Regions from separate parts of the Paenibacillus sp. FSL R7-0340 genome, predicted to be linked through region 2. Evidence: predicted binding sites of a transcription regulator. Region 2 holds the regulator's gene; the other holds the start of a gene.
The links. The regulator Rex, encoded in region 2, represses fermentation and respiration genes when NADH is low (regulators of the CRP and FNR family bind a similar motif). The targets are predictions, from matches to a motif close to TTGTGAAATATTTCACAA.
Positions count from the first base shown of each region.

Region 1: the regulator Rex is predicted to act here: its motif matches at 5,108-5,125, upstream of nirB (nitrite reductase large subunit NirB).

Region 1 is NZ_JBBOBY010000002.1:288,301-303,998, reverse strand. It holds gene MKX59_RS24250 (immunoglobulin-like domain-containing protein) at 1-630, shown strand, start outside; gene MKX59_RS24245 (exosporium glycoprotein BclB-related protein) at 866-2,131, shown strand; gene nirD (nitrite reductase small subunit NirD) at 2,203-2,532, opposite strand; gene nirB (nitrite reductase large subunit NirB) at 2,572-5,001, opposite strand; gene MKX59_RS24230 (DUF4867 family protein) at 5,261-5,932, opposite strand; gene MKX59_RS24225 (beta-glucoside-specific PTS transporter subunit IIABC) at 5,929-7,788, opposite strand; gene MKX59_RS24220 (DUF7916 family protein) at 7,929-8,888, opposite strand; gene rpiB (ribose 5-phosphate isomerase B) at 8,931-9,380, opposite strand; gene rpe (ribulose-phosphate 3-epimerase) at 9,400-10,056, opposite strand; gene MKX59_RS24205 (LacI family DNA-binding transcriptional regulator) at 10,481-11,491, opposite strand; gene MKX59_RS24200 (spore germination protein) at 11,724-13,403, shown strand; gene MKX59_RS24195 (GerAB/ArcD/ProY family transporter) at 13,428-14,531, shown strand; gene MKX59_RS24190 (Ger(x)C family spore germination protein) at 14,524-15,698, shown strand, end outside.
Region 2 is NZ_JBBOBY010000001.1:2,676,740-2,692,437, reverse strand. It holds gene MKX59_RS11940 (3-hydroxyacyl-CoA dehydrogenase family protein) at 1-285, opposite strand, end outside; gene MKX59_RS11935 (AAA family ATPase) at 422-1,924, opposite strand; gene MKX59_RS11930 (hypothetical protein) at 1,917-2,450, opposite strand; gene MKX59_RS11925 (cell wall elongation regulator TseB-like domain-containing protein) at 2,897-3,421, opposite strand; gene MKX59_RS11920 (amidohydrolase) at 3,459-4,760, opposite strand; gene MKX59_RS11915 (redox-sensing transcriptional repressor Rex) at 4,747-5,400, opposite strand; gene dinG (ATP-dependent DNA helicase DinG) at 5,445-8,312, opposite strand; gene MKX59_RS11905 (tetratricopeptide repeat protein) at 8,470-9,102, opposite strand; gene panD (aspartate 1-decarboxylase) at 9,185-9,568, opposite strand; gene panC (pantoate--beta-alanine ligase) at 9,561-10,499, opposite strand; gene panB (3-methyl-2-oxobutanoate hydroxymethyltransferase) at 10,496-11,395, opposite strand; gene MKX59_RS11885 (biotin--[acetyl-CoA-carboxylase] ligase) at 11,741-12,715, opposite strand; gene MKX59_RS11880 (CCA tRNA nucleotidyltransferase) at 12,708-14,030, opposite strand; gene bshA (N-acetyl-alpha-D-glucosaminyl L-malate synthase BshA) at 14,086-15,249, opposite strand; gene bshB1 (bacillithiol biosynthesis deacetylase BshB1) at 15,456-15,698, opposite strand, start outside.

The DNA.
Region 1 (15,698 bases), on a different contig from region 2:
GGTACCTTTGTCGTCGCCACAGACGCAAAGTCTCAAACCAATAATGCCAGTGTGCAAAATGACCAAATCAATTCGTCAGATTCGCAAGAGCTAGCTCAGGTATGGCCGGATGTACAAGGCCATTGGGCAGCGAAGTCCCTGCAATCTCTTGCAGACAAAGGCTGGATACAAGGCTATAAAGACGGCAACATACGCCCTGAGCGCGCTGTAAGCCGTGCAGAATTTGTAGCCATACTGACCAGAGCATTGGGAACTGCTGGAGATGAGAGCCCTTCTACCTCATTTACAGATATGCAGGGACACTGGGCTGGATCAGCCGTGGATTCTGCTCATCGTCAGGGATGGATTCAAGGGCTAGCCGCTCAAACTTTCGGACCTGATGAGAGTCTTACCCGTGAGCAGGCGATGGTGATCCTGTCACACGCGATGCAGAATCAGATATCCATTTCCAGTACTACTGCACTGCAATCCTACAAGGATGAGCAGCAGATTTCAGCATGGGCCTCCGCAGCATTTCAAAATGCAGTATCCTCCGGTTGGATCAGCGGTTATCCAGATGGAACACTCAAGCCAAAAGCAGCCATCAGCAGAGGTGAGATGGCTGAACTGCTGGTACGTATTCTTAAATAAGACTTTTCAAGCTTCATACATCAGATGAGTATAAGCAAATACAACGCGGCCTCCAAGCTTTTCGGGGGCCGTATTTTTTTATGTATATTTTATGTACAAGCCTCCAACAATCATTTTTGCTTGTTTATTCACCCTTTTCGCTTCAGTAAATATATTATGAATATCTGCGAAGCGGGGCGATGAACCACCTATCACCTCTACAGTAGGAAGAATGATAAGGAGGAGATATTTGAGCATGAAACATAAAAAACCGTTCAGGTTCAGTGGTGCTTCAAAAAAAGACGAAGACTGTAAACCAACAAGAGTAAATAAAAGTATCGAAGCTCTTCTCAGACTGATTAATGAATTGACCGCGATCATCCCCGTCGTATTCGCAAACCCCTCTGCGGCTAATGTATCTTCCTTGCAACAGATTTTAAGACGTTTGTTGTCTCTGGCGAAAAGCTTAAGACTTAGAGGCGGGGTTAAGGCAGACTTGCTGGCAGCGCTGGAGCTTGCTATTGTTGCGTTAGAAGCTACACCTTTCTCTCCGATCGGCGTAGGTACTGCACTGCAACAATTGCTGGATGCCCTATTGTCCATCGTTTTACAAGAATCCCTTGATCCTGCTCTTAAAGACAGCTTAATCAGCGCGATCAGAATCGCTGGAACGACGGTTAGCAACGTATTAGGTGAAACATACTTGTCAGGGGAGTCCGGTGCACAAGGACCTCCTGGACCTGTGGGACCCGGCGGTGCGCCTGGACCCGCAGGTGGACCAGGGCCACAAGGGCCTCCCGGACCTATCGGCGCCGCTGGACCTATCGGAGCACCCGGACCTGTTGGCCCTGCCGGGCCCGTGGGGCCTGCGGGGCCCATTGGAGCGGCTGGACCTGTTGGCGCCGCCGGGCCTATCGGGGCCGCTGGACCGGAAGGCCCGGCCGGACCTGTCGGCGCCACGGGTGCTGCGGGCGTTACAGGGATTACCGGAGCCACCGGCTCGGGAGCCATCATCCCGTTTGCTTCAGGAGGACCTGCTATACTGACAACTGTTCTTGGCGGAGTGGTAGGAACCACAAGTTTGATCGGCTTTGGGAGCTCAGCAACAGGTATTAGCCTCGTAGGCGGGGTCATAGACCTGACAGGTACACTTGTAGGACCTCTGATTAACTTTGCTTTTTCCGTACCACGGGATGGCGTAATTACATCTATTACTGGTTACTTCAGTACAACAGCTGCATTAACTCTCGTGGGTTCAACTGCGACAATTACTGCCCAGCTGTTTAGTTCCCCAACACCTAATAACACTTTCACAGCAGTTCCGGGAGCTATCGTTACATTGGCCCCTCCACTGAATGGCATTGTTGCTTTGGGAACGACCTCTAGCGGCATTACTACTGGTTTGGCTATCCCCGTAACCGCACAGACTCGTCTGCTCCTTGTCTTCTCTGCCACAGCTACAGGTATTTCCCTCGTAAACACTATCGTAGGTTATGCAAGTGCAGGCGTCACCATTACCTGATCCAAAAAGAAAAAAGGGCCCAGCAGGATTGTTCCTGTCGAGCCCTTTTTATTTGTATTCCAACAGACGAACTAAACCGTTTCGAACGATATTTTTACTTCTTCTCCCTCTTCACAAACGGCGAACGTTTTAATTTGTCCGTGATCAGGCTCTTGAACGATGCCTGTCTGCAGATCAATTTTCCAGTCATATAAAGGATCATAGATATAATGACCAGATACTATAGCCTCTGTAAGAGGACCTCCTTTGGGATGAGGACTGCTATTTTCAACGGCATAAAGCTCATTCTCCGAAGTGCGGAAAACAGCAATTTCAGTACCTTTGATATGGATGGTACGCCCTATTCTGATCGGAAAATCCTTACTATGACCGACGACAAGCCATTCGGCATTTTTGATCATTTGTTTGATCGCTCCCTTCCTCAGGCATTTTAGATACAATTACACAATAGACGGGGTGACAACCTCGAATAAATTTTTGCGTGAATCCTCATCATTGATGATCTTTTTCCAAGGGTCTTCGACCTGTTGTAATGCAAATTCGATGCGTTCTACTAAAGCTTGTCGATGATCTGTATCATGAACGACAGCCTTCTGAATCTCCTCCAGACCGATCCGTTCCACCCACTCCGAAGTACGTTCCAGGTATTGTCCTGTTTCCCGGTAGAGTTGCATTACGCTTCCTACAATATCAATCAACTCGGCGTCGGTTTTTACTTTACAGAGTGAATCAGCCAACCGCGCTTTAATACCGCCATTACCACCGATAAAGATCTCCCAGCCCCCATCATTACCTACGATTCCGATATCTTTGGTACATGATTCCGCACAGTTGCGTGGACATCCATTAACCGCTAATTTGAATTTTGCCGGGAAATCCAGTCGTTCGAATTTCCGTTCCAACACTTCTCCCATTCCCATCGAGTCCTGTGTGCCAAACCGGCAAAATTGTGATCCAACACAGGTTTTAACTGTACGAAGTGACTTCGCGTAGGCATATCCCGACGGCATATCGAGTTCTTCCCATACTTTAGGCAGATCCTCTTTACGGACACCGATCAAATCAAGCCGCTGTCCTCCTGTTACTTTAACGACCTTAACGTTGTATTTAAGAGAAACATCTGCTATCTTCTTCAAATCTTCTGGGGTCGTTACACCACCGTACATTCTAGGAACAACTGTAAACGTTCCATCCTTTTGAATGTTCGCGTGCAATCGCTCATTTACAAAACGGGAATCTCCCTCATTTTCATAGGTATCCGGGTTAATCATTCCCAGATAGTAATTCAGCGCTGGCCGACATTTGGAGCATCCTTCATCATTATGCCAACCCAGTACATTCATAACTTCACGCGTTGTTGTCAGCCCTTTGGTTTTGATCGCTTCCACAATCTCGTCCCGACTCAAAGTTGTGCAGCCACATATTCCTTGCTTGGCTGACGTCTTGAAGCTGTCTCCAAGAACGTACTGCAGAATTTGCTCTACAACCGGCTTACACCCTCCACAGGAACGCGTTGCTCCGGTACATGCCTTAATTTCATCGACTGTGGTCAGTCCATTATCATTAATCGCATCCACAATCGTCTTTTTGGTTACACCGTTACAGCCACAGACAATTTCATCATCAGCCATCGTTTCAGCGGATAATGATTTCGCCCCGTCCTTGCTGCATCCAGTACCCATGATCTGTCCATATATCTCATCAGTCATCAACGTTTGCTGACGCACATATTTTTGAAGGCTAGCAGATTCGCTCACATCGCCAAACAGTACAGTTCCTACAATCTTATTTTCACGAAGCAGCACTTTTTTGTATGTGCGCTTCCACTCATCCTTTGCAACAATCACCGTATGTTCAGGCTGGGTTATGAATTCGCCAGCTGAGAAAACATCCACCCCTGAAATTTTGAGCTTGGTGGAAACCACCGATCCCATATAACCTTCAGTATCCGCACCTGCCAAATGTTTGGAAATTACACTCCCCTGTTCAAACAGCGGAGCTACCAAGCCGTAACAGGTTCCGCGGTGTTCAACACATTCCCCTACAGCATATACATCCGGCACGGAGGTTCTCATCAAATCATCGACTACAATACCACGGTTCGTTTCCATGCCACTTTGCACAGCCACCTGAATATTAGGTTTGATCCCGACGGCCATAACGACCAAATCCGCTTCCAGCTCGCTTCCGTCTGAAAACCGCAGTCCTTGTACCCGATCTTGACCGTACACCTCCGCAGTTTGCATTTGCATAGCAAACTTGATTCCCTGGCGTTCTAGTTCTGCTTTCAGCATCGCAGAGGCTTCCCGGTCCAGCTGGCGTTCCATCAAATCCTCCATTAAATGAACGACCGTAACATCCATACCCAGGTTGACCAAGCCTTTAGCTGCTTCCAGCCCCAATAGGCCTCCACCAATGACAGCTGCCTTTTTAAAGGTCTTTGCTGCCTCAAGCATTGCCGAGCAATCGGCGATATCTCGGAAACCGATGACACCCGGTAATTCTTTACCCGGAATAGGCAGAATAAATGATTGTGAACCAGTAGCTACCAAAGCTACATCGTAATCAATTTCCAGTCCGTCTTCGGTGCGAATCTTCTTGTTCTCACCGTCAATGCTTTTCACCATTTTTCCTGTATATAAAGTAATCCCTTGATCCGCGTACCATTGCAAATCGTTCAGTATGATATCATCAATCGTTTTACTACCTTCCAACACATAAGAGAGCATGATCCTGTTATAGTTCGGATGCGGCTCATTTCCCAGGACCGTAATTTCATACTTATCCGTTAATTTCAAAATTTGTTCGACCGTATTGATACCAGCCATCCCGTTCCCTATAACCACAAGTTTTTGTTTACTGTTTATCATATACCGGTTCCTCCATTCATTCGACGATGCTTCCTATCCGACGACATCTCCTACGTTCCTATGAATATTGCTTATGCTTCTATTTTAATGCAGCAGATAGAGCTATATGTGATTAGAATCACAATGTAGTTCAAATTAAAAATATTTAGGGATTTCCCTATTCTGCTTCAAGGGATAAAGGTAAGCAGCTGAAATTGAGTTAAAAAAAAGGACCAGCTAGCTGGTCCCTTAATTTAATTTATGAATGATGGACTTTGACTCAAATGGGTGAAATATTCAGCAACTTCCCGTGCAGCCCGGGATGGACGCCAGCCGCGATTTTTTCCATCTGTGTACTATGAACCATAAGAAATTTATTTTTCTTAGTCAGCAGTAGGTTCCCCCGGCTACCTTCTCCCGCTTCAAGTGGCATATTCGTTCCTGCCGGAAGGATCACAATCGTCAAATATCCTTCACTGTCAACTTTACAGGGAGCATAATGAAGTGTCGTTGAATATATCTCGACAACCGTGTTTTTAGGCTGAAAAAACACCTGAACATTTGCACTGTCATAGGAATTGTCCTCAATGTCCTGTACTCTGCCGACAAGATGAATACAGTCTGTAGCGGCAATCACCACCTCGCTGCCCTGATGATATTCCAGCCCGGTCAGACCCGTATTCTGACCTGCGCAAAAACCAGCCTGAATTGGAAGTTGGCCGTACACCTCATCTTGAATCCGGTGAATTACACCGAAGTCTTCGAGTTCTGCGACCGAAGGTACATAATGGTTTCCCTGATCGGGTACGCTGGTCGTTTCTTTTGCATACTTGATAAGCTCTGTGGTATTAAAATGAGGCAGCAGCCTTCCATACGGGCGGAATGCTTCGCTCATTACCTCATAAATAACCAAAGGTGCATTGATTTGATTTAGTCTTTCCGTAGTCTTCATAGCTTGACCTCCAGCAATGAATCTCCTGTGTACACTCGGTTATTTCCCAGCACCTTAACGTCAGAGTATTCGGCTGTATTCGTCACAATAATCGGTGTAGTCATGTCATAGCCCAGAGCTTTAATTGCTCCAATATCAAACTCGACCAGCAGTTGACCTTTGGTAACCCGATCCCCTTCTGAGATATGCGTTTTAAAATGCTGTCCTTTCAACTTGACGGTGTCCATACCGATGTGAACCAAGATCTCCGTTCCTCCATCCGATACAATACCAATCGCATGGCCTGTACGGAAGGCATTAGCTATAGTTCCGTTGAATGGAGAGAGCAGTTTGCCATCCTCAGGCACAATAGCAACGCCTTTACCCATGGCTCCAGTAGAGAACACTTCATCAGATATCTCGGATAACGGTTTGACAGTACCCGTCAGCGGGCTGGAAATATTCTCGTTCGTTAGCGCAGGAGCTGGGGTTGCAGCTTCTTTCTTCTCTTCATGGACTGCAATCATTTCTGTTTCCATGGAATCATTAAATCCAAAGAAATACGTGGTAATGGCTGTGAATATATAAGCTACGATAATGGCAATTACGAATCCGGCAAATCCTGTGCCGAAGAATATCGGCAGGGATGCCAAGCCCGGTATACCTGGAGCAATTGCCACGGAACCCGCCGCACCTGTGATTGCCCCGGCGATAGCGCCCCCGATAATAGCCCATACGAACGGTTTTTTGTAGCGGATACTAATCCCGTAGATGATCGGTTCCGTGATGCCAAACAAACCTGTTATCGCTGCAGGCCCGGCAATCGCTCTCACTTTTGGATTTCTGGTTTTAAGGAATACACCCAGTGCCGCACCTGCTTGTGCAAAGTTAGAAGGCGCAAATAATGGTTTCAAAGTATCATGACCGTATACCGCAATGTTATTGTACATGATAGGAATAAACGCCCAGTGGAGCCCCATAACAACTAACATCTGCCACCCGGCACCTACAATGACTCCCGCTACAATCGGACTCAAATTGTATAAGAAAGTGTAACCCTTAGCCAGCCCCAAGCTCGCATATATTCCAATTGGTCCAACCGCAATCAGAGTCAAGGGAACAATGACCATCAGACAGATAAGTGGCGTTATAAAATTTTTCACGCTATCATGAATTACTCTATTCAGGAATTTCTCCAGAATGGATAGCAACCAAATTGCGATAATCACTGGAATAACCGAAGAAGTATAACTCATAAGAACAACAGGAATATTGAAGAACGAAATATCCGTTTTATCGTTATACAAAGTAATAATATTCGGATACACCAGAGCCCCTGCTACCGCAAGCGCAACAAAGGTATTGGCTCCAAATTTCTTCGAAGAGGTCACAGCAATCGCGATCGGCAGGAAATAAAAGATACTGTCTGCGGCAGCGAACCAGATCGAATAGACACCACCTGTTTTGGTGAGCCATCCTAACGAGACGAGCATTAATAAAAGCCCTTTCAAAATCCCCGAAGCTGCCAGTGCCCCCAAAAATGGTGTAAAAATACCGGAAATAATGTCCACCGTTTTGTTGAACCAGTTGCCTTCAGGAGCAGCGGATGCATTCGATTTGTCGTCATCTCCAAGGCTACTGATCTTTAAAATGTCTTTATATACGTCCCCTACCGTATTTCCAATGACCACTTGATATTGTCCACCGTTTTCAACAACTGTAATAACCCCGGGAATATTTTGTGTTTGGTTCTTGTCGGCCTGATCCCTGCTATTTAATTTAAATCTTAACCGAGTGGCACAATGCACCAAGCTAGAGACATTTCCTTCTCCGCCAACGGACGCTAAAATGTCTTTTGCCAGTTTTTCATCGGACATACTGCTCGCTCCTTTATCCTCATTTGGCATTTTTCTATAAAAGTAAACGTTTACATGGATGGTGGTAATTCAAAGACTCTACGCGCACTCCAAGGAGTACGAAAAGAATATAGAGTCTCTGAATTACACGGGGTCAATCGTTACCGGCTTCTTCCTACCATTCTCTTGATTGTATGTCTGCGTCCTTTAATGGACAGCGCAAGCTGGTATACGTTCTCAGGAAGAGGTGTTCCTGCATAACCACCATCTCCAATGGCATGAATATCCGCGCCCGTCTGTTTCATCATGAGTGCGATCCAGGCAATCGTTTGAACATCTGCCCCTTCAACTGAGCTGTTCAGGAAAGAAAGAGCAAGCGTTCCGGGTTTATATGAATGGACAAATTCTACACATTGTCTGACGTGCTCCACTGTAATACCATGTCTGGAGCCAGGTGCAGGCAACGTAATAACGTCAGCACCAGAATCGATCAAGTCTTTAATAATTTCATTGGAAGGTCTCTCGCTCAGTGGATCACCCAATACTTTCTCAATGGTTCCGTCTTCCCATTTTCCGGCGCAGATCAGGATTTTGTCTCCCAGTGTTTCTTTTGCCAGCTTGGTAGCCTCAATGATCCGTTCAAAGGTTGTACCTGCGGAAGGATTTCCTCCCAATACGATAAAGTCAGCTCCAATCTCTAAGGCACGCAGGAAGTTCTCTCTGGAAGCGATTCTTCCTTCTTTGGCCTCCACATATTGTTCTCCCGCAACCTGAGCATCCGGGCTTGGACACTCAAAATAAATACCGAGCGGAACACCGGCCCATTCCTTGATTTGCTTCAGGCTATACGGCTTATCAGCCAGCTTGCCATGCTTCATTTCACGCAATCCGATATTGGATTCTTCCTTGATCATATCAAAGCCATTCAGCATAACCATATCTGCGCCGTAAGCTGCTTGGATCTCCGCATTGGTAACGCCATCGACCAGGCCGGAATTCAGCATCACATGATGCTGTCCCATAATGACACGCCCTTCAGAAGCCAGAATGGATTCTTTTAGGTCTGCTGCGCTAAATTTCAAAATATCCGTTTTCGTGCTCGCGATTAACCTTTTTGCCAATGTAATCTCCTCCAAGTCATTTATGTTTTAAGTGGTCGTTTGTCAGCACAAATACTGTTCCTCGATGTCGGATATCATCTTGATGCGGTCACCATGGCGTCCTCCTTCAAACTCAGCCTCCAGCCATGATTTCACTATCATTTTCGCCAATTCGCTTCCAACGACACGTGCACCGAATGCAAGAACATTTGTATTGTTGTGCTGCTTGGACAGCTGTGCAGAGTAAGGCTCGCTGCATACCACAGCCCGAATTCCCTTGACTTTGTTGGCCGAGATGGATATTCCCACGCCTGTGCCACAAATCAGAATACCTGCGTCAGCCTGCTTTCCGACCACAGCCTCTGCAACGAGCTTTCCATACTTCGGATAGTCAGTTCTTTCTGAAGTTTGTGGTCCATAGTCCATGACCTCATGACCCAGTTCATTAAGATAGGCTGAAATCATCGTCTTAAGCTCTACAGCCACATGGTCGCTACCGATGGCAATTTTCATGGCTTTATTCCTCCCCGAATTAGATATTTTTTAATCTGTTAATGATGGTTTTGTAAGATTCTTCTTTACCAAACAAAGTGGATGTCCCCAGAACGAATCCCTCAACCCCGTAGTGTGTCAATTCGTTGATCTTCTCTTCGGAGATAGCCCCATCAACCACGATTGTATAATTCAATCCCTTTTCGTGTTTAAAAGCTTGCAGTGCTTTAATCTTGTCGTTCACGAAGGGTAAATATTTTTGCCCTGCAAAACCCGGATTTACGGTCATGACCAGCACATAGTCAACCATGCCAAGTAAAGGTTCCACCGCAGCAATGGCTGTTCCCGGATTAAGAGCGATTCCCGCTTTTACCCCGCTTCCAACAATTCGATCAATGGTACGCGTCGGATGCATGTCGGCCTCCGGGTGAAAATAAATGATGTCTGCACCCTTATCAGCAAATAAATCAATGTAGGCGGAAGGGTTGTCTATCATCAGATGTACATCCATTGTTTTTTGAGTTTGTTTACGGATAAACTCCAGATCCTGAAGCCCCATTCCGAAATTAGGGACAAATCTACCATCCATAATATCAATATGATAAATATCCACATTGGCTTCTTCCAGCGCGTTTACTTCATGTTCCAAGGAGCTGAAATTAGCGCACATCATGGAAGGACATAATAGCATACTCATTCATAATCACCCTTCTTCTAAAATAGAGTAAACGATTACTCAAACGACATAATCTGTTTTCCATTTTCCAAAAAGCAGCAGTTGATCTTTATGCCCTTTGGTATTGAATAAATCAGTAGAGAAAACGTTTACCCATTGAAAAAATAACAACAGTTCATGGCTCGAACTCCATCACTTGTTGGTTTCTCACACATCATATGGATTCTGAACTCTCTTGGGTAAACGATTGGGTAAACGATTACATTTAACATAATTAAAGTTATCATTTTCTGATATTGTTGTCAAACCATTTTTTTGTTGGATATTAAACGGGAAAGTTTACAGCATAATAGAGCACAGCTCGACCATCTTACTCTGGAGAGGTAAAACAGTACCTATGCTCACCTCTCCCTTGGCTAATGCAAGATGATATCTGACCACGAAACTAGGTGGTACTGCGTTGTATCAATCGTACTGGGATGGAATAATGCTGCTCTTGTTCCATCTTGTCTCCACTCAGCATACGAAGCAGCATACTGGAAGCTTTATCTGCAAGTGTTTCTTTATCCTGTTCAATTGTGGTCAATGGTGGATTACAATATTGGGAAATTGTGTCATTATCAAAACCCACTATCTTGACTTCACCGGGGACCTGTACTCCGAATTTCTGTAACGCCAGTAATCCGCCCAAAGCCAACCAGTCATTAGTTGCAAAAATACCGTCAAACCGCAGTCCTTTTTCCAAGACATGTTTAATAGCAGCCTGTGCGGTCTCCAGAGTAGGCCCATCATTGCGAACTGCAACCAAGCGGTCCTCGGATGGATGCAGTCCATGCTTTTGCAGAGCATCTTTATACCCGTACAGACGCTCATTAACAGAGGATAGATTGTTTTGCTTGGTCAACAGCAAAATTTCCTTGCAGCCTTTGTTAATCAGCTCCTCTGTCGCCAAAAATCCACCCTCATAATGATTGGACTCAATAAAAGCTACGTTCGTATTAATCTTTGGTCGTCGGTCAATACATACAATCGGAATGGGACGTTTAAGCAATTCCGCAGAAAGCTCCTCCTGACCCGAAATGCAGATCAGACCATCTACCATTTTTCCATCCAAAGTTTTCAAATATTCTCGTTCCTTCTCCGCATCTTTAGCAGTATTACATATAATGGTAGAATATCCTTGTTTAAAAAAGAAGCTTTCCACTTTTTGTACAATGACTGAAAAAAATTCATTATTAATATCCGGCACCAAAACGCCAATCGTCTGTGATTTACTCATCCGCAGGCTTTTGGCGATGCTGTTAGTCTCATATTGGTACTTTTGGATTACTTCAACAACCTTCTGCCGTGTTTCCTCAGAGAAGCGACCATTCTCGTTAATCACACGGGAAACCGTAGCTACAGAAACTCCACTTAACCTGGCAATATCCTTTATGGACACTTGATTTTTTTTCATATTATTTCCCTCAAATAATTATATTGAGTAAACGTTTTCCTGATTGGAGATTAACATAATCCTAATATGGGTGTCAACTGACACACTAGCATAGAAAGAGTTTTCCGCCAAAATACGAAGAGACCACAAGTCAACATACCATTTAATGAGTAAATACAACCTTTATAAGGAATACTTTAGGAACAACTTGTATCTTAAGGAAAAATGAATTAATCGTATGGAGGTGATCATCATGTGGTCTAAAATAATTTCTTATATTCCAAGCTGGAGTACACTCTTTCAAGCAGGCCTCGCATTGATTATTCCTTTAGGGATTTATTATATAAACACCTCGATTTATTCGTTTGTTGGCAGTAAGGGAGCGAAATCCAAGCATTCTTCTGGTCGTTCTCTTTCCGACGAACATAACGAAGGCCACGCTGATCAGCAGCATGAACCAAGCTCCAAAATTACAGGGAATTATGATTCCGACTTAAAGTCGATCCAAGAAGCTATAGGCGAAAATAGTGATGTGCATTTTCGTGAGTTTGTAGTAAAGAAATATCATGCACGGTCCGTTTTAGTCTTCATAGATGGTATGCAGGATGAAAAGCTAATGAGCAAGCAGGTATTGGAGGTCTTGATGTTTGACGGCCAGCAGGCCCCACAGGAACAGCAGGAAAGTATAAATAGCTCTTTTATAAAAGAAAGCTTGATGCCGCTTACGCAAATTAGTGAAGTTGCTGATATGGAGGACCTGCAGGAGTCTATACTTTTAGGGCATACTGCCTTATTAATTGAAGGAATGAAGGGAGCACTGCTGGTAGGCTCGCCTAATGGCGCCATTCGCTCCGTCAATGAACCAACCTCTGAAGCATTACTTCGGGGTCCCAGGATCGGTTTTACGGAGGTATTAAGTGAAAATACTTCGATGCTTCGACGCCAAGGCATAAACAAAAGTCTGGAAATGAAGAAATTCCAAGTGGGAAGCCGAATCAAAAAAGATCTGGTTGTCGCGTACATCAAGGATATTGTGAATCCGGATCTCCTCGAAGAAGTAAACAGCAGAATTTCAAAAATAGACATGGACTTTTTAGCTGAATCCGGTTATGTGGAGCAACTTATTGAAGACAATTATTTAAGTCCGTTCCAGCAGGCTCACAACACTGAGCGCCCCGACCGTGTCATGAGTGCCTTGTTGGAAGGAAGAGTAGCGATTCTGCTGGATGGTACTCCCTTTGCACTTATTGTTCCGGTGACCTTCAGTATGCTACTCCAATCTCCCGAGGACTATTATGAGCGCTGGATTCCAGGGACACTTTTACGCGTGTTACGATTTTGCGGAGCTTTTATAGCGCTTATGGGTCCTGCTTTATATATCTCTTTCATATCGTTTCATCCCGGTTTGATTCCAACCAAGCTGATTATTAGCATCATCGAGACCCGTCAAGGCGTTCCTTTTCCATCTGTCATAGAAGTTATGATTCTGGAAATCTCTATCGAAATCCTGCGGGAAGCCGGCATACGATTGCCCAAACCTATCGGTCCTGCCATGGGCATTGTGGGAGGCTTAGTCATCGGCGATGCTGCTGTCAATGCGGGCATTGTTAGCCCGTTCCTGGTGATTGTGGTTTCGGTTACTGCCATCTCTTCGTTTTCGATACCGACATATAGTGCGGGCATTACCTTGCGTCTTTTGCGTTTCGTCGGCATGCTATTTGCAGCAATCCTGGGCATGTTTGGAACCGTATTGTTCTTTCTGTTAATTTGTATCCATCTGACGAAATTAAAAAGCTTTGGCGTACCGTATGTGACTCCCTTCTCCCCTATGCGTCCAAGCGACTGGAAGGATGTGTACATTCGAGCCCCTATATCTCTGATGAAACGAAGACCCGTTATGATGAAAACTCAGCAAAGCAAGCGCAAATCATAGCACCCGGAGAAAGGAGGAAGGATTGTGTTTAGACGTTCTGATGATAAGATTACATCCAAACAGGCGGCAGTATTCCTGACCAATACGGTATTAGGCGCAGGGATTTTGACACTGCCGAGAGGTGTAACTGAAACGGTAAAGACTCCGGATGCATGGCTCTCTGTCCTGCTTGGCGGATGTATTGTCATATTAGTGGTGTTGCTCATGGTAAAATTAAGCCAACAATTTCCCGGAAACACTGTGTATCAATACTCCAGGAGAATCGTCGGTATCATTCCAGGAGGATTTTTAAGTCTATTATTAATCATATACTTTATCATCATCGCTGGCTTTGAGATTCGTGTTTTAGCTGAAGTGACGATTTATTTTTTGCTTGAAGGGACACCCATATGGGCGATTGTGATTCCATTCATCTGGGTGGGAAGTTATCTGGTTTTTGGAGGTATTAATCCCATTGCGCGGTTATACCAGATTGTACTCCCGATCAGTCTCTTCTTTTTACTCATCTGTTTTGTCCTTAGCCTAAGGATCTTTGAAATTGACCATCTTCGTCCTGTATTGAGTAGCGGTATTCTTCCAGTAGTTAAGGGGCTAAAGTCGACTGTCCTTGTTTTCACTGGATGTGAAGTCATCATGACACTGGTCGCTTTCTTACAATACCCTGAAAAAGCCATAAAGGCCATGGTAGTGGGAATCAGCATCCCTTGGGTATTATACTTTTTGACCGTAGTTATGGTAGTTGGCGGGTTATCGGTGGACTCTACTATGACAAGTACCTGGCCCACCATTAATTTAATGCGCAGCTTTGAAATCTCCGGATTTCTTTTTGAACGTCTTGAGTTTCCGTTGCTGGTAATCTGGATGATGCAAATGTTTTGTAATTTCTGCAGTTTTTTCTTCAATGCATCCTTAGGTGTCTCACAGGTATTTGGCCTTAAATATCGTTATGCGATTTTCGGCTTAATCCCAATTATCTTTATCTCCACAATGACTCCTGTTCGTATGATGGAAGTGTTTAGCCTAGGCGATGCGATCGGATACATGGGAATCATTTTATTTTTTCTGGTCCCGGTACTTCTCTCCATCGTTTTCATGATCAGGAAGAAGGGAATGAAGCAAAATGTATAGGCAACAAATCCTATCTTTGCTGCTTGCCTTCATTCTCCTGGTAACTCAAGCCGGTTGCTGGAGCAGCAGAGAAATAGAAGAACTAAGCATGTATACAGGACTGGCTCTGGATAAGGGTGAGCCCAGCACAGTGGAAAAGGACCTGGAAAAGGAAGGCAGCCGTTACTTCAAGAAAAATAAAATTACTGCCACTGTGCAAATCGTCCCCAAAAAGACTTTTGGAAACACGGCAAAACAAGGTGGTGGACAAGGGCCAAACTATATTAATATAGCTGCCACCGGGGATTCTTTACTTGAAATCTTCCGGCAATTATCCCTCCGTCTGGATCGCCCGATTATTGGTCACCATCTAAAGGTCATGGTGGTTTCCACCAAATTGGCAGAACAACAGACGATGCAGCAATTGATGGATTTTGTGCTTCGTGATAATGATATTCGTCCGAGTTGTTTTGTTTTCTTAAGTAAGGAACGTGCAGCTGATACCTTAGTTACCAAATATAAGGACGAGGTCCCATCCATTCATATTCTATATATGCTTCGTAATCATTTCAGAACCAGCAAGGTGATGAGGGGAGTCAATTTGTCTGAGTTGGATGGGTTGATGCACTCCAAAAAAAGCTATATATTGCAAAACATTTCTGAATCCGATGGAGAATTAGAATTTTCGGGTGCTGGTGTTATTAAAGGAGACACCGGTCACTGGATCGGTAGTTTGGGACAACAAGACGTAGAGAGCATTGCATGGATTAAAGGTGATGTTGAGGGCGGAGCTGTCAAAACGTATGACAAGCGGAATGAAGCTATAACTTATGAGATCAAATCGGTAAAAAGCAAAATAACAGCTAAGGTGACCGAGGGTAACGATATCTCGTTTCACGTAAAAATTGAATCCAAAGGACGTTTAATCGAAAACTGGGATGAGAAAGTGAACCCGACAGAGACACGAAACATGAAAGAGGCTGAGAAAGAATTTGAAAAAGAAGTGACTAGAAGGATTAAGTCTCTTATGCACAAATTACAATCAGAATATAAAGTCGATGTCGCCAGTTTTGGTGAACGTTTAAATATTGAGCAGCCTCAAGTGTGGAAAAAAGTAAAGGATGATTGGGATTACAAATTCAGCAAAATACCCGTAACCTTCGATATAAAATTATCTATTACGGATTT
Region 2 (15,698 bases):
GTCCAGATTCTCTGTAATAGTCTCAATGACCATATCACAGCTGCCGAGCTCCGCTAAATGGATTACTTTTTGAATACGGGATAAGATCAATTTTTTCTCAGCTTGAGTAATTGCCCACTTTTCCAGTTGTTTGTCCAGACTCGTTTCAATCATATTGTAGGCGTAGTCTAGTTTCTCTGGTGTCTGCTCTACCAGCAGCACATCGATTCCTTTGGACGCGAGCATTTCAGAAATCCCCTGTCCCATGGTGCCGCCGCCGATGACGCCGATTTTTTTAAATTGCATGATTCTTTACTCCACCCTTTCCTGGTCACTCTCATATATTGTATCCTTCTTTGTCGAAAAATACATGTTTATGTCCCAATAGATAATAATATCTTAGCACGGACTAAAAGTAAAAAAAAATAACCAGCATAAAAAATTATGCTGGTAATAAAGCATTTTCACTAAATTGACATCTAAATTGGTCTCCAGACAGAGTTTCTTCCTTCATCAGGATGTCAAGTGAGTTGTCGAACACAGGACGATGCTTTTCCAGCAGCTCCAAAGTTCGGGTATGCAGGTCAGCCATAATCTCGCCATTTTCCCGCATGAGTTCTTCTTTGGTTACCATTTCCATGTTAATAATGCCAAGTGAAGTCAAACCGGAAGTCATCATCGTATGAACGATGTTCAGCGCCTGCTCAAAATCATTACTTGAGCCAGTACTGCGACCGCCATAGTACATTTCTTCCGCCGTAGCCCCTGCGAGCGAGATCATAATTTGCTCCTCCAGGAACTGCTTGGTGTATAAATAATGCTCTTGCTGTGGATTGTGGCGCACATAGCCAAGCGCTTTCCCACGTGGGCTAAGTGCTACCTGGCTTACGCTACCGGGACGAACAATTTCGGCCATAATAGCATGTCCTAGTTCATGAATCGCTACACGTTTTTTCTCTTCCAAGGTCGATTCTCGGTCTGTCTTTTCACCCATCATCACTTTGTCAATCGCCATCGACAGATGCTTCTGCGCAATCATTTTCTGATCCTGTCTCATCGCATAGATTGCCGCTTCATTCATCACGCTCTCCAGCTGTGCGCCGGAAAACCCGTAAGATTCCTCAGCAATTTTGTCCAGATTTGCATCTTCCTGAATCGGTTTGTTTTTGGCATGAATTTTTAGAATATGAAGACGGCCCTTCTTGTCAGGCAGATCCACTTGAATATGACGATCAAAACGCCCTGGACGCGTTAAGGCGCTGTCCAGCATTTCTTTACGGTTTGTTGCCGCAATGATCAAAATCCGCGGTGTATCTGCGGAATAAATACCATCCATTTCTGTCAGCAACTGATTCAAAGTCTGATCATATTCTCGTTGCTGTCCACCCTCACGTTTACCACCAATTACATCGATTTCGTCAATAAAAATAATTGCATTTTCCTTCTTTTCCTTGGCTGCACGAGTACGCGCCTCCCGAAACAACTCACGGACACGACCCGCTCCAACACCAACGTACATTTCAACAAATTCACTACCTGAGGCTGCAACAAATACAGAATTAGTGTAGTGTGCCGCTGCCTTCGCCATCAGCGTTTTTCCTGTTCCCGGAGGACCAGTGAGCAAAACGCCTTTTAATGGACGGATACCAAACTTGGAAATTTCATCATGTCGATTCAAAAAATCCAGGGCCTCGCGCAGTTCCTGCTTAGCGCTTTCTTGCCCACCGATTTCCTCAAAAGTCAGCTTGTCCGGACCATTTTTTTTACGTTTACGCTCTTGCCCAGCACCTACGGCCAAACCGCCACGCGCATGCATAAGCATTAACAAGCCGCTGAGCATCACGCCAGCAACCAGAAGAGGGATAATATTTACCCCAATAAAAACGAGAAATATAATGGTTACCGGCACAATGCCGATTAATATTTCCTTAATCCATCTAGGCATTAGGCCATACCCCCATTTGCTGAGATTGACGTGGCAAAACGATAAACTTGGTCGCTTTACCTTCGCTGAGTCGGATATAGACATTGTTCGAATCCATGTCGGTATCAGCTTTGATACCCGTCTTTTTCTTTTTCATCTGCTCAACTGTAGATGAAATTTGAGTATACTTTTTATTTTCCATCGCTTCGGCCACAGGAAACATAGCCTCAGACCACCATTGATTCAGTGCTGAATTGGAACGATCTGCGATATCCAGCTTAATGGTGCGGCTGCCAATGATGGATTGTCCTTTTTGCTTAACCACATCGACCAATCTGGCCACATCCGCCTGCGGTTTGAGATCTAGTTTCAATACAACCTGATCCTGTTTAATATCTATTTGAGCGCTTGTCACGCCTGGATATTGAGATACCAGTTTTTCCAGAGGACTTTGCATTGTAACCTGACGGTAAATGAACCATCCCCCAAATAGCAGCAAAGCTGCCAAAACTGCCGCCACAACGATAGGAACTGCACGCAATTTCAAACAACATCCTCCTCTCAAAATGTAAAACCCAGAAGAAACGGGACGAATGTCAACAAACAACCAAATTGCATGATCTTATAGTGATCAGCAATTCTTTTTTCTATCATTTTTGTCTATCACTTATAAAATATAGTATATCATAACGTATATCTAATATCGAAGGCAATGTGTGGAGGAGTTGTGATGAGGCAAAATCTTTGGTTATGGTGGAGGCGAGACGCTGCGTGTAGGATTTGATCTTACGATCGCTGTTGCCCGCCACAAAGATGAATTTGACCTAGGAGAGAAGATGGATAGGTAAAGATGCTTCACTGGCTTTCAGCCAGCTTTACGGCATAGCAAAACTAAAAGACGTAAATACGAATTTTGTCGTATTTACGTCTTTTTCTTGAGCTTTTAATCATTTACTAGTCATTCATTCCACATTTGCCAATCCTCACACCAGCTCAGTTATTGGGCAAAGTATATTTCACACCCGTCGCTACCCCATCTGAGAAACGATAAAAGGTGTAGTAATGATGACTTCCATCATCGTAAAACAACTGCCACACATATTCGCCATTGAACACACTCGGCTGAAGCCTTACAATTTTTGCACCTGGAAGCTGCTGCTGAATTATTGCCGTCATTTTTTGCTCATCGACTCCGTTCTTCAGCAACTCGGTGTGAACACCGCTATTATCTGCGGCAGGTATGTTAGGTTTTCCTTCCACTTTTTGAAAAGGAACCCACACCATTATATTTTCATTCTGTGCATTTTTCCCTTGAACCACCCAATATACCTGATCCCACACAGACTTCCATGTTTGAGTCGTGCTAACCAGACCACCTGATTGCTTGGCCTTAATGATAGCGGCATTTTCCTCAGCCACCTGGTCTTGAGTAACATAGGAATAATACCAGAAAATGCTGATCAGGATCAGTATCACGGCCAAAATGGCGACCGCTATCCACTTTTTCTTATTTTTCAAACCCGTGCTTCCTCTCTAAGGGGATGTGACACCTAAATTAGCGCGACAGCAGCCCTTCAAAGGCGGCTTGTGCCTCATGTTTGATACGTTCCTCGTCCATAGTCAGGCATTCGCCGTTTTTCACAACCTGGCGACCGTCTACCCACACATGAGCCACGTCCTTGGCGCTTGCAGAGTATACCGCATGGGAAATAAGATCTGTACGCGGCAAGAAATGTGCCTGATTCAGATCCAACGCGATAAAGTCAGCCTTGTTGCCTGCTGCCAACGCTCCTACTTCTTTTAAACCAATCGACTTTGCACCGTATTCTGTTGCCAGACGCAGCGCTTCACTTGCAGGAACTGCCGTAGGGTCACCGGATACACCCTTGTGAATAAGTGCCGCCAGACGCATTTCCTCGAACATATCCAGGTTATTATTGCTGGCAGGACCATCCGTTCCGAGAGAAACAGTAACCCCTGCACGCAGCAATTCAGGCACTCTTGCCACACCACTTGCCAGCTTCAAGTTGCTACCCGGATTGTGCGAAACCGCTACACCACGTTCAGCCAGTAAAGCTATTTCTTCGTCGTTCAAATGAACGCCATGGGCAACAAGCGAAGGACGGGAGAAAAAGCCAAGCTTATCCAAATGTGCAACTGGACGCAAACCGTAGTCGCGTACGTTTTGCTCCACTTCGGCGATCGTCTCAGACATGTGCGTATGCAGTGGCAAGTCCAGATCATGCGCTGCTTGTACGAATTTTTCAATAAACGCAGGTGGACATGTGTATGGCGCGTGCGGAGACATCATCGTTGTAATACGCCCGTCTGCTTTACCATGCCAGTTACGTGCAAAAGTCACGGCCTCAGCCAGCTTGATTCGCTGTTCTTCTTCCGAGCATAGTCCAATTGCTCCACGCATCAGACTTGCACGAATACCTGACTCTTCAGCTACACGAGCCACCTCATCCATATGATCGTACATGTCCAGGAAGGTCGTTGTTCCACCTTTCAGCATTTCCAGCACAGACAAGGACGTACCCCAGTACACGTCGGTAGATGTAAACTTGGCTTCCATAGGCCACATTTTTTCCTGAAGCCATACTTGAAGTGCCAAGTCATCTCCATGCCCACGCAGCAGAGACATCGCCGCATGACCATGAGTATTAATCAGACCAGGTAAAAACAATAACCCTTTACCATCAATCGCTTCCGTCTCTTCCTCACCCGCAGGCAAAGTCTCGCCAATGTAAGTAATGCGGCTATCCTCCACAATCATAAAACCATGGACTACCCCAGCTTCTGATCCATTTACGGCAAAAGAGCCGTTTTTAATCATCCATTTATTCACTGTCATATTGTGTTTCTTCCTTTCCGTCCTCCAAATAATAAGCGAGGCTAAGCAAATCAGTTGTAAAGTCTGTGGCATGAATCCGAATGTTGGCCGGTGCCTTGAGAGTAGTCGGTGCAAAGTTCAGGATCGCTCCAATTCCGCTCTCAATAAGCCTGTCAGCCACGTGCTGTGCTTCAAAATCAGGTACGGTAATAATCCCGATTCGAATGTTTTTTTCTCTCACAGTGGCTTCCAGTTCATCCATCGGTTGAACGACCAATGTATTGATCTTGGTCCCTACCTTATCTGGAAACGCATCAAATACTGCTACAATCTTCATATTGTCTTTTAAATAAGCGTTATAATTCGAAAGGGCTTGCCCCAGATTACCCGCACCGACCAATACGACATTAATTTGCTGGTCGATTTTCAGGATATGGCGTATTTTCTCAATTAGATAAGAAACATCATAACCGATACCCTTCCGACCAAAATCTCCAAAATAGGCGAGATCTTTACGGATTTGGGCCGGGTTCAAATCTAGCCTCTGTCCCAACTCTTGAGAAGAGACCGTAGCCACCTCCCGTTTGTGAAGTGCATTCAGATAACGTAAATATACGGGTAACCTCCGTACGACAGCCTCTGAAATTTTATCTGATTTCATACTTGCTCCCCCTAATTGTAACGAACATACTTAGTGTCCGTCCGTTATGCCTCTGTCTCCGGGGCGGATTGGAGCCATTCGGCGATGCGGGGCACCATTTGCTCCGATGGCATATGCTCCATTTTTGGTCCCGGTAACGAGTACAAAAAGTGCTTTCCGTAATAGGATTCGATCACACGCGTATCGTAAACGATAACGACCCCGTGGTCGCTCGCTGTACGTACTAACCGACCAAATCCCTGTTTGAAGCGAATGACCGCTTGTGGTACAGACAGCTTCATAAATGGATTCTTCTTCTGCTGCTGAAGCAGCTCGCTTTTTGCCTCCAGCAACGGGTGATTCGGCGGTTGAAACGGCAAGCGAACAATGGCCAGACAAGTCAGAGCCTTTCCTGGAATATCGACGCCTTCCCAGAAGCTGCTGGTTCCCAGCAATACAGAAGCTTTGGCTTCCTGAAAACGGCGGGTTAGCTTGCTGCGACTCCCACTGTCCACACCTTGTCCCAGCACAGTAATTTCGCTGGATGCTAAGGCCTCTTTGAGCGGCTCATACACTTGCCGGAGCATCCGATAGGAAGTAAACAGAACGAGCATTCTCCCCCGCGTCGCCTGAGCAGTCGCTCCTAGAGAGCTAACGAGCATATCTACAAAGTGTGCATCTCCTACACTGCCCTTCACGCTTGGGAAATCCCGTGGAATGACCAGCAACACCTGATCCCTGTAATTAAAGGGTGACGGGAGCTGCGAAGTCATCAGCCGCTCTTGATCTGCGGCCTCCTGCAAGCCGAGCTGATCGATCATGTACTGAAACGACTTATCTACCGATAAGGTAGCAGACGTCAGAATAATGCTTCTTTTTTTGTCAAAAAACATTTCTTTCAACTGGCGGCTCACATCGACGGGCACCGCATAAAATTGCAATGATTTACTACGGAATTGCCCACTCGCTTCGAGCCAGTATACGGTTGTTTCATCATCGAGTCGGATAAAAAAGCGCAAATTTTCTCGGATTCCCGCCAAATCCTTGAGCAGACCCGTGATATCTGTAATAAGGCTATCTGCCGCATAATCGTCATGTTCTTCCTTGACGTCCAGCATCAGCTTGTCGCCCTTGCGCAAAATTTCGCTCATCGTTACATATAGCTGATTTTCCAAAGCACCCGCCTGATCCCACTTTGCAGGCTTGGCCGAAGGTTTGAGACGGGAAGAAAACTGTCCTGTTTCACCCGGTGTCGCATCGCTTCGCTCTGGCAACATGCCAAACAGCTTGTCGCTTAGCAGGTCCCAAGTTTCCTTAACCTCTAACACGAGCGGATACATCTGGTCGATGGTTGAAGCCCAATCCGCCGACTTCTCGTGCCCCGATTTTGCCAACTGTTGACGAAGTGAAGGCAGTTGTCCATTCTTGCTGTCTTTGAACAGTCGCGTCAGTGTATGCACGAGTGTGAAATATTTCATATGCATACCTAGGTGCTTACCAGCTACTTCCTCCAGGTGATGGGCTTCATCAATCACCAGATGTTCATAGCTCGGCAACAACTGGTGACTGGCTTTGACGTCTGTGAACAACTTAGAGTGATTCGTAATAACGACATCCGCTATTCCTGCTTCATGGCGTGCACGATGATAATAACATTTGCGGAACCATGGACAAGAACGACCAAGACAGGACTCTGAATCACTCGCCACCGTTTCCCAGAAATCCCCTCCACGGTTGCTCAGATTCAGTTCTTCATCATCACCGGTTTCTGTTAGCGTCAACCAGACGATCATCTGAGCCGCTGTAATTAAGTCTTCCTTCGGTGTCGCGAAGTCTCTTCTGTTTATTTTATGTTCAAACTTACGCAGACACAAATAATGTCCCCGACCCTTGAAAATAGCAGCCCGGAACGGAAACGGAATCACCTTGGTCAGCATAGGAATGTCGCGCTCGCGTAATTGCTCCTGCAGGTTGATCGTATGTGTACTTACCATAACGCGCTGTCCTTTTTTTACACTGTGATACAGCGATGGGAGCAAATAACCGAGAGACTTTCCTGTTCCTGTACCTGCTTCGATCAGCAGATGCTTGTCTTCACTCAGTGCCTGATTTACACCCTCAATCATCTGTATCTGCGCCTCGCGCTCCTCATATTGGCTCAAGGATGAACGCAAATTGTCCCGCACATCATCCATGTACTCCTCAAAGGAAACACCTGAAAGTGGATTCGGGTCATCTTCTCTACGCGGTGCAGCTAGCTCCGTCCAATCTTCCACTTTTAGCGCAAGCTGACGAAAAAACTGATGTCCCTCCAAATCCTGAATAGGATCAAGCTCTTTCTCTTCACGCACCCCATCAAGAAACCATCCAAGGTCACTGTCTTCCTCTGCAAACAAATCACTAAGCCGCTGTATCGTTATCAGAGGTAATGCTTGAAGCTCACCCAGACACTTTAAAAACACCTCAGCCGTAGCCAACGCGTCGCTGTCTGCTTGGTGAGGGCGATCATGCGCCAGCCCGAACTCAGAAGACACAAAACCTAACTGATACGAAGATAGCGATGGAAACATAATTTTCAGAAAATCCATTGTATCCAAGATTCTTCCGCTAAACGGCAAATATCCGCACCGATCCAGAGCGTTTTGCAAAAAATTAAAATCAAACGCCACATTATGACCGACCAGCACAACATCGTCCAGCATAGGCACGAGCTCCATCATCATTTCTTCAAGTGCAGGAGCATCCTTGACGTCATCGTCTGTAATTCCGGTCAATCCAGTGATAAAAGGTGGAATAGATCTGCCAGGGTTCACATAAGAGCCGTAAACACGGGAAATGCTGTTATCATGATCTATAATTGCAAGTCCGACTTGAATGATGTCATCCGCGGACTGGGTGCCTGTCGTTTCAAAATCCAATACCGCAAATTTCATTCGGGCTTAATCCTTTCTTATGACACTTACAAAAATAATAACTCTATATATTAGCATAGCAGAAGATCGCCTGTTTGGAAATTAAGACAGCCAAAAAAGACGATGCACACGCCGCCTGAGGAGGTGGGCATGCATCGTCTTACTCGGTGTCTGACAACTACATCCAGGTCATCATGGAGCTGTCGTATCGAAGCATTTCGGTACCGGACAAACAGGCTTCCATATTGTGCAGCGGCTCGGGTAACGCAGGATCGAACTGATGTGCGAGAGCAAAACATTTTTGCGCCTCCTCTACGTCAGCCTGCTTTGCCAACAGACAGCCTAGCGCATTATAGATGACCGCCTTTAGTCCTGCCTGCTCAGTCAGGTCCAGCACCTTCTGAAAATGGCATACAGCCTCTGCTGGATCATCCAGTTGAAAATAGGCCATTCCCATATACATGCGACTCTGCCAGCTGTTCGGAAAATGCTGTAGTACCTGCTCAAATTGTTGGATCGCCTCAGGGTACATAAGTAATCGATAATACCCTTGCCCCCGATTAAAAGCTGGCAGCTCTTTTTCTGGCAGCTCAGTGTCAGACATATCGGTCTCTGCGGAAAATCCGGCCGCACGCAAGCAAACCATTTTTTCCTCAAAGGCCAGCCACTCATCCATAATTCCGTCACTCATTCTCCGCAGCAGACTCCAGTGCTGTAGCAGCTCCTGCCTGCGGGAGCCCTGGGCTGATGGGTAATGCTTCACGATATCATCTAACATGCTGTTCATTTCTGCGAATACATGCTGGAACATGTGCATCCCGCCCTTATGAAAGATGGATTAATACACTCACATTTTTCGCTTAAAAGACGGGTTTCATCCGCACTCCCATTCATTACATGATCGTCGCGTGTACTTCTTTGTTCATCGTTTGGGCTGGTTTATTATGTTCATCAACAAATACCACTGTTGGTTTGTATGTTTTGGCCTCTTCATTCGACATGGAAGCATAGGAAATAATAATGACTGTATCACCAGGCTGCACCAAACGGGCTGCCGCACCGTTGAGACAGATCACTCCGCTCCCACGCGGTCCGGGGATAACATAGGTTTCCAGTCGAGCTCCATTGTTATTGTTTACAATTTGAACCTTTTCATTCTCCAACAGATCCGATGTCTCCATGAGATCTTCATCTATAGTGATACTCCCCACATAGTTCAGGTTAGCTTCCGTAACGGTAGCGCGGTGAATTTTGGATTTCATCATGGTTCTAAACATGGGAAAGCACCTCCGCCTTCTGTATTCTTATATTGTCAATCAGTCGGGTATTGCCAAATTTCACAGCCAGCGCTACGATGACGTCTTCCTGAACATCACATAGCCGTTGCTCGGGAAGAAGGGGCTCCAGACCGGGAAAAGTTAATATTTCAATGTAATCAATGTCTGCTAAAGGAGAGGAAGTAATGGTGGACTCCACCATTTGATGTAGCTGACGAATCGTAATTGTGTTTGTTACAATATCTTCGCTCACTTCTTGCACCTTACGCAATGACTGGGACAGCACCAACGCCTGCTCGCGCTGTTCTGCACTTAAATACACATTACGGGAGCTGAGGGCCAAACCATCCGCCTCTCTAACGATGGGACAAGGTACGATAGTCACGTTCATATTGAGATCAGTCACCATCTGCTGGAGCACAGCAACCTGCTGCGCGTCCTTCATTCCAAAAAAGGCCAAATCAGGACCTATCATGTTAAAAAGCTTGGCTACCACCGTAGTCACACCATCAAAATGGCCGGGACGGGAGGCACCGCACAAGCGATCTGTCAAAGCGGATACACGAATTTTGGTTTGGGTTGGTTGTGGATACATTTCTGCTACAGTTGGCAAAAATACAATATCCACGCCCTCGCGCCGTGCTACCTCCAAATCACGAGCTTCATCGCGGGGGTAGCTTTCCAGATCTTCATTCGGTCCAAATTGAATCGGATTTACGAAAATGCTAAGCACCACCGTATCTGCCATTTCACGCGCCTTGTGCATCAAGCTCGCATGTCCTTCATGCAGGTATCCCATTGTTGGTACAAAGCCGACTTTATGTTGCTGTAAAGAAGCAGAATCGTTTATTGTTTTTGCTCCGTTTGTCCCAAGCTGCCGACGTTCAGCAATAATCTTGCGCAGCTGAGCCACTTCTCTTACGATGATCATGACCGAGATTCCACCTTTTCCTTAGCTTGTTCCTGTGTCTGTCCTTTTGCCTTACCGTATAGGGATTCCACAACGCGGTCATCCGCGCTGAACACATGCTCTGCGGCCGGAAATGCCCGCCCTTTCACATCACTCACATACTGCTCAATGCTGCTGCGGATCAAGCCGCCTACATCGGCATAGGTTTTAACAAAGCGTTTGCTGAAATAAGGCGATGCGTACTGAATCAGATCGTGATAAACAAGTACCTGACCGTCACATCCACGTCCAGCACCAATTCCAATGGTTGGAATGGAAAGCTCTTTAGAAATCGCTGTTGCCACTTCCTCAGTTACCAATTCCAGTACAACGCCAAAAGCACCCGCCTGCTCCAGCGCCTTGGCGTCCGCCATCAACCGGCGTGCGTCCGCTTCGTCCTTGCCTTGAATGCGATAGCCGCCAATTTGATTAACCGATTGCGGAGTAAGCCCGATATGTCCCAATACAGGCACACCTGCCTGAACAGTTGCTTTTACGACATCGGCAATTTCAGCTCCGCCCTCCAATTTAACAGCATGCACATGTCCTTCCTGCATCAGACGGCGGATGCCCTGAAGACTTTCTGATACGCTGCTGTGATATGTCATAAAAGGCATGTCCGCTACGATAAATGTATGTTCCGCGCCTCTTGCGACTGCCCGGGAATGGTACACGATATCATCCAAGGTTACAGGGATGGTTGAATCGTAACCAAGAACTACGTTACCCAGCGAGTCACCTACGAGAATCATGTCAATTCCCGCCTCCTCGGCTATTTTAGCCGATGGATAATCATAGGCGGTCAGCATACTGAGCGGAATGCCCTCTTGCTTCATTTTTTTCATTTTCACAATATTCAGTGCTTGTTTTCCTGCCATTGCGAATGGCTCCCTTCCATCTTTTTTTGGCACAAAAAATAACCTTTTATGAACGCCTGTACATCTGCGTCATCAAAAGGTCCGAACAGCCAAAAAAGACACTCATTTTGAGATCGTCCCTTCTGTCTCGGTCCTGTTCGGCTCAGAGCAGAATCCAACGTAACCTTCAAATGAAGTTATGATGGTCTTACAAACTTGCTAAAGTAGAGCATGTGCCCCTGGAGTGCAGCTCGGACCGTCCGATGCCGCCTCCTGCACAGTATAACAAAAAACATCAGCTTTTTCACGTGAAGTTTTGCACAGGGAATAGAACGATTTCGGTCGTTTTCATAGCTAAGGTCGCTTCTATAATTGTATATCCCCTGAAATGACCTGAATTCGCTCTCCCTGATCCGTTTCTATCACGAGTGCCCCGGAAGGGTCCAAGCCAACAGCTGTACCTTCTACAGTTATCCCTTGTCCGGTATGTGCCCGTACACTACGGTTCATAGTCACGGACAAAGCCTCCCACAGCATGGCTATAGGCTGGAACCCCTGCTCGGCATACAACTTACTTAGCTGTTCCATCTCTTCCAGCACTGAGGCAATCAGCACAGTACGGTCAATTTCACGCCCTGCTTCTATTTTCAATGACGTTCCCACCTGCGATAACTCTTCCGGGTAATCTTCTTTATTCAAATTTACGTCAATGCCGATCCCTGCAATACAATAGCGAACCCGTTGATCCTCTGTTGCAGATTCCAACAGAATACCGGATACTTTGCGACCATGAATCAGCAGATCGTTTGGCCATTTGATACCAGCCTCCACACCCGTCAGCCGACGAATGGCTCTACACACTGCTACACCTGTAAGTAGCGTTAGCTGGGGGGTAAAAGCCAAAGGCTGGGTAGGGCGCAACACAATGCTCAACCAGACTCCTTTGCCACGAGGTGAATACCACTTCCGCCCCAGACGTCCCCGACCTGCCGTTTGTTCCTCTGCAAGCACTACTGTCCCCTCTGGCGCGCCCTCTTCTGCCAAACGCATGGCATCCTGCTGAGTGGATACCGTCGAATCCAGTACAACGATACGCTGGCCAAACGATTGGGTATTTAATATATCGGCCAATTTGGAGACTTCTAGCCGATCCGGTCGGGATATCAACCGATAGCCCCGACGCGAGGAGGCATCAATATTGTAGCCCAACTCACGCAGTTTGTTGATCTGCTTCCATACTGCTGTTCGGCTAACCGAGAGCCGTCGGCTGATTTCCTCCCCTGATACGTAATCGGATGTACCTTCCTCCAGTATGCCTAACAATCTTTCATGATTATTCACTACTCATCACCCGTTTCGCTTCCTGAAGCAATGTTTCTGTTTCATTCGGAATATCTCCACAGGCAACAGCTTGTAAAAGCTGTTCCATCATCTGACCCAGCCAAGGTCCGCCTGGTCGATTCATCTCCTGAACCAGTTCATTTCCTGTAATATTTAAATCTTTGATACGAACGACTACAGCCTGCTTTGTCCACAAGCTTGCCAGTTCGGCTGTTTTCGCCACATGCTTTTCTACCCATGGCGGTAATCCGCGGAATGTAGCAGGCAGTGTATTGTAAAGATCAAGCCAGTCTGAAGCTGTATCCTTTCCCAGTCTAATTAGCAGTCGAATCCAGCTACGACGCAGTGCCTCATCGTTGATAATGTCAGACTCCTCCGTAACGGAGTCGCCAGCTATGACACTAGTACTGTAGATTAATTCGGTCTCCCATTCCAGCAAATGAACCAGCCGAAGTCGTACCGCGTTGGAGAAGGTCCAAGCTCTTAGTAGCTCGTCAGCTACCTCTGAGGTAAGTCTACAAGACATTAAGAGCAGGCCCCACCGCAGTTCTTCTTGCAGTTGAACGATCCCCTTGAGCGCTTGTGCTTCACATTGCTCCCAGGGAACCGGAACCTTCGTACAGCCGAGCAATCCGCTACGCCCCAGCATCTCCAACCCACGTAAAGGGTCAGGGCCCGCCAGCATCTTTTCCAGCTCGACCCGCACACGTTCCATGGCTATGTAACGAAGTCCCTCTCTGCGCCGAATCATACCTTTCCAGGTGTTGAATGCAACGCGGAACCGAAATACAGAGGCAAAACGGATGCAACGCAGCATCCGCAACCCGTCCTCCTCAAAGCGTTCCTCGGCTCGGCCTACACAACGAACGAGAGCAGCTCGTAAATCGGCTTCTCCCCCAAACGGGTCCACCCGCTCTCCGTGTTCTGCCATCGCAATCGCATTCATAGTAAAATCCCGTCGCATCAGATCCTCACGGATATCCTTCACGAAGGCAACTTCCGTTGGGCGGCGGTGATCGGCATAACCGCTTTCCGTACGAAAAGTGGTCACCTCGAACGCATGACCACCCTGCATGACCGTAACCGTCCCATGCTGAATCCCTGTCGGAATGACGTGAGGGAATAGCGCTATGACCTGTTCAGGCTCAGCCGAAGTGGTCAAATCCATATCATGAATAGCTCGTCCTAATAGCTCATCCCGCACACAACCACCGACCCAGTAAGCTTCGTGTCCTGCTGCTGTTAGTGTATGTATGACCTCTCTACCATGAAGAGCCATCTCTTGGTCAGCATATTGCCAAGTATTTGTATTCACAGGGTTTCCCCCTTTGCAAGTATTCAATATAAAAAACGGACGCGAGTCCGCCCCCTTAAACGCTGATCGGTTTAAGATCCGGCACCTCGCGTCCCAACACACGGTAATATATTTCTTCATATTGACGGGTAATCAGCTTATCACAGAAAACGGTACGGGCGCGTGTCAGACACGCTTCACGGAAACGTTCCGCCATCGCTTCATCGGACAACAGCTCTACTGCATAATCAGCCATTGCCTCCGTATTACCGATTTCAGCAAGATACCCTGTAGTTCCATGCACAACGAGTTCAGGTACTCCCCCTGCCTGAGAACCGATTGTCGGCACTCCACAGGCCATTGCTTCCAGCGCAACCAGACCAAAACTTTCTTTTTCCGAGGGAAGCAGCAGTACATCCGCCATAGAAATCACTTCTGCGATCTGATCCTGCTTACCTAAAAAGAAGACCTTATCTTGCAGACCTAAAGTCTCGATTTTGCAACGGATTTTTGGAAGATCCGGTCCTTCCCCCACCAACAGAAGCTTCGCAGGTACTTTACGTTGCACTCTTTCAAATATATCCAACACATCTCCCACCCTTTTGACAGGACGGAAATTGGAAATATGCATCATTATTTTTTCATGCGGTTGGGCAAAATCACTTCTAAGCGCAGCGGCATCTCGTGGATAATATACCCGTTTATCTACAAAATTGTAGGTTAAATCAATAGGCCGTGTAATTTCCAACGCATCTATCGTCTCCCGAATCAAATCCTTGGAAACCGCTGTCACAGCGTCACTTTTGTTAATAGCCAGCCGAATCAGGTCCTTCAACGACTCATCCTGTGCCAACACGGTAATGTCCGTACCATGCAAGGTGGTTACCACCTTCAGATGATCACCCACCATTTCCTTCGCCAAGTAAGCGCATACTGCATGTGGTACCGCATAATGAACATGGAGTACGTCCAAATTCTTCATTTGTGCGACTTGGGCCATTTTGGTCGCCAGTGACAAATCATATGGCGGATATCTAAACACGTAATAATCGTTAACTTCAACCTCATGATAAAAAATATTTTTCTGAAACGCCCCGCCTAATCTGAACGGAATGCTATTGGCAATAAAATGAACCTCGTGCCCTTTTTCTGCCAGCAACTTGCCCAGCTCAGTAGCCACTACGCCGGAGCCACCCAGCGACGGATAACAGGTAATTCCAATTTTCAGTTTGTCATTCAAGCTAAGCTGCCTCCTTCCGCCCATCAGTGATAACTTTTCTGCCGATTTATTTTAACATTCTGCAAAATGCTCAAGTATAGAATTCTTATGTCAGGATTTTGCTAAATTCGATTCCAATCGCTCCGAAGTACAAGATATAGACAAACTAAACCATTTCGATCTATATCTTATCATTGGAAGTCGCCTATTGGATTTTTGCAAAATCCTTATGTGAATAGCTTAACCAGGTATGGCGTTTTGGACGCAAAGCCTTCTGCATACGAAATCAGTTTGCGCTGACCCAACAACGAGTCGCGAGCTTTTACGCGTTCTACATATCCCTGATTTAATGGTGTGGATACTGTATCCTTTCCAGGCGTTGCCTGAAATTGCGAAGCATAACTCAACAACGACTGTTCCTTAGCTTCATAATGCTCGGTAATATCCACAATCAAATCCGTTCTGCCAAT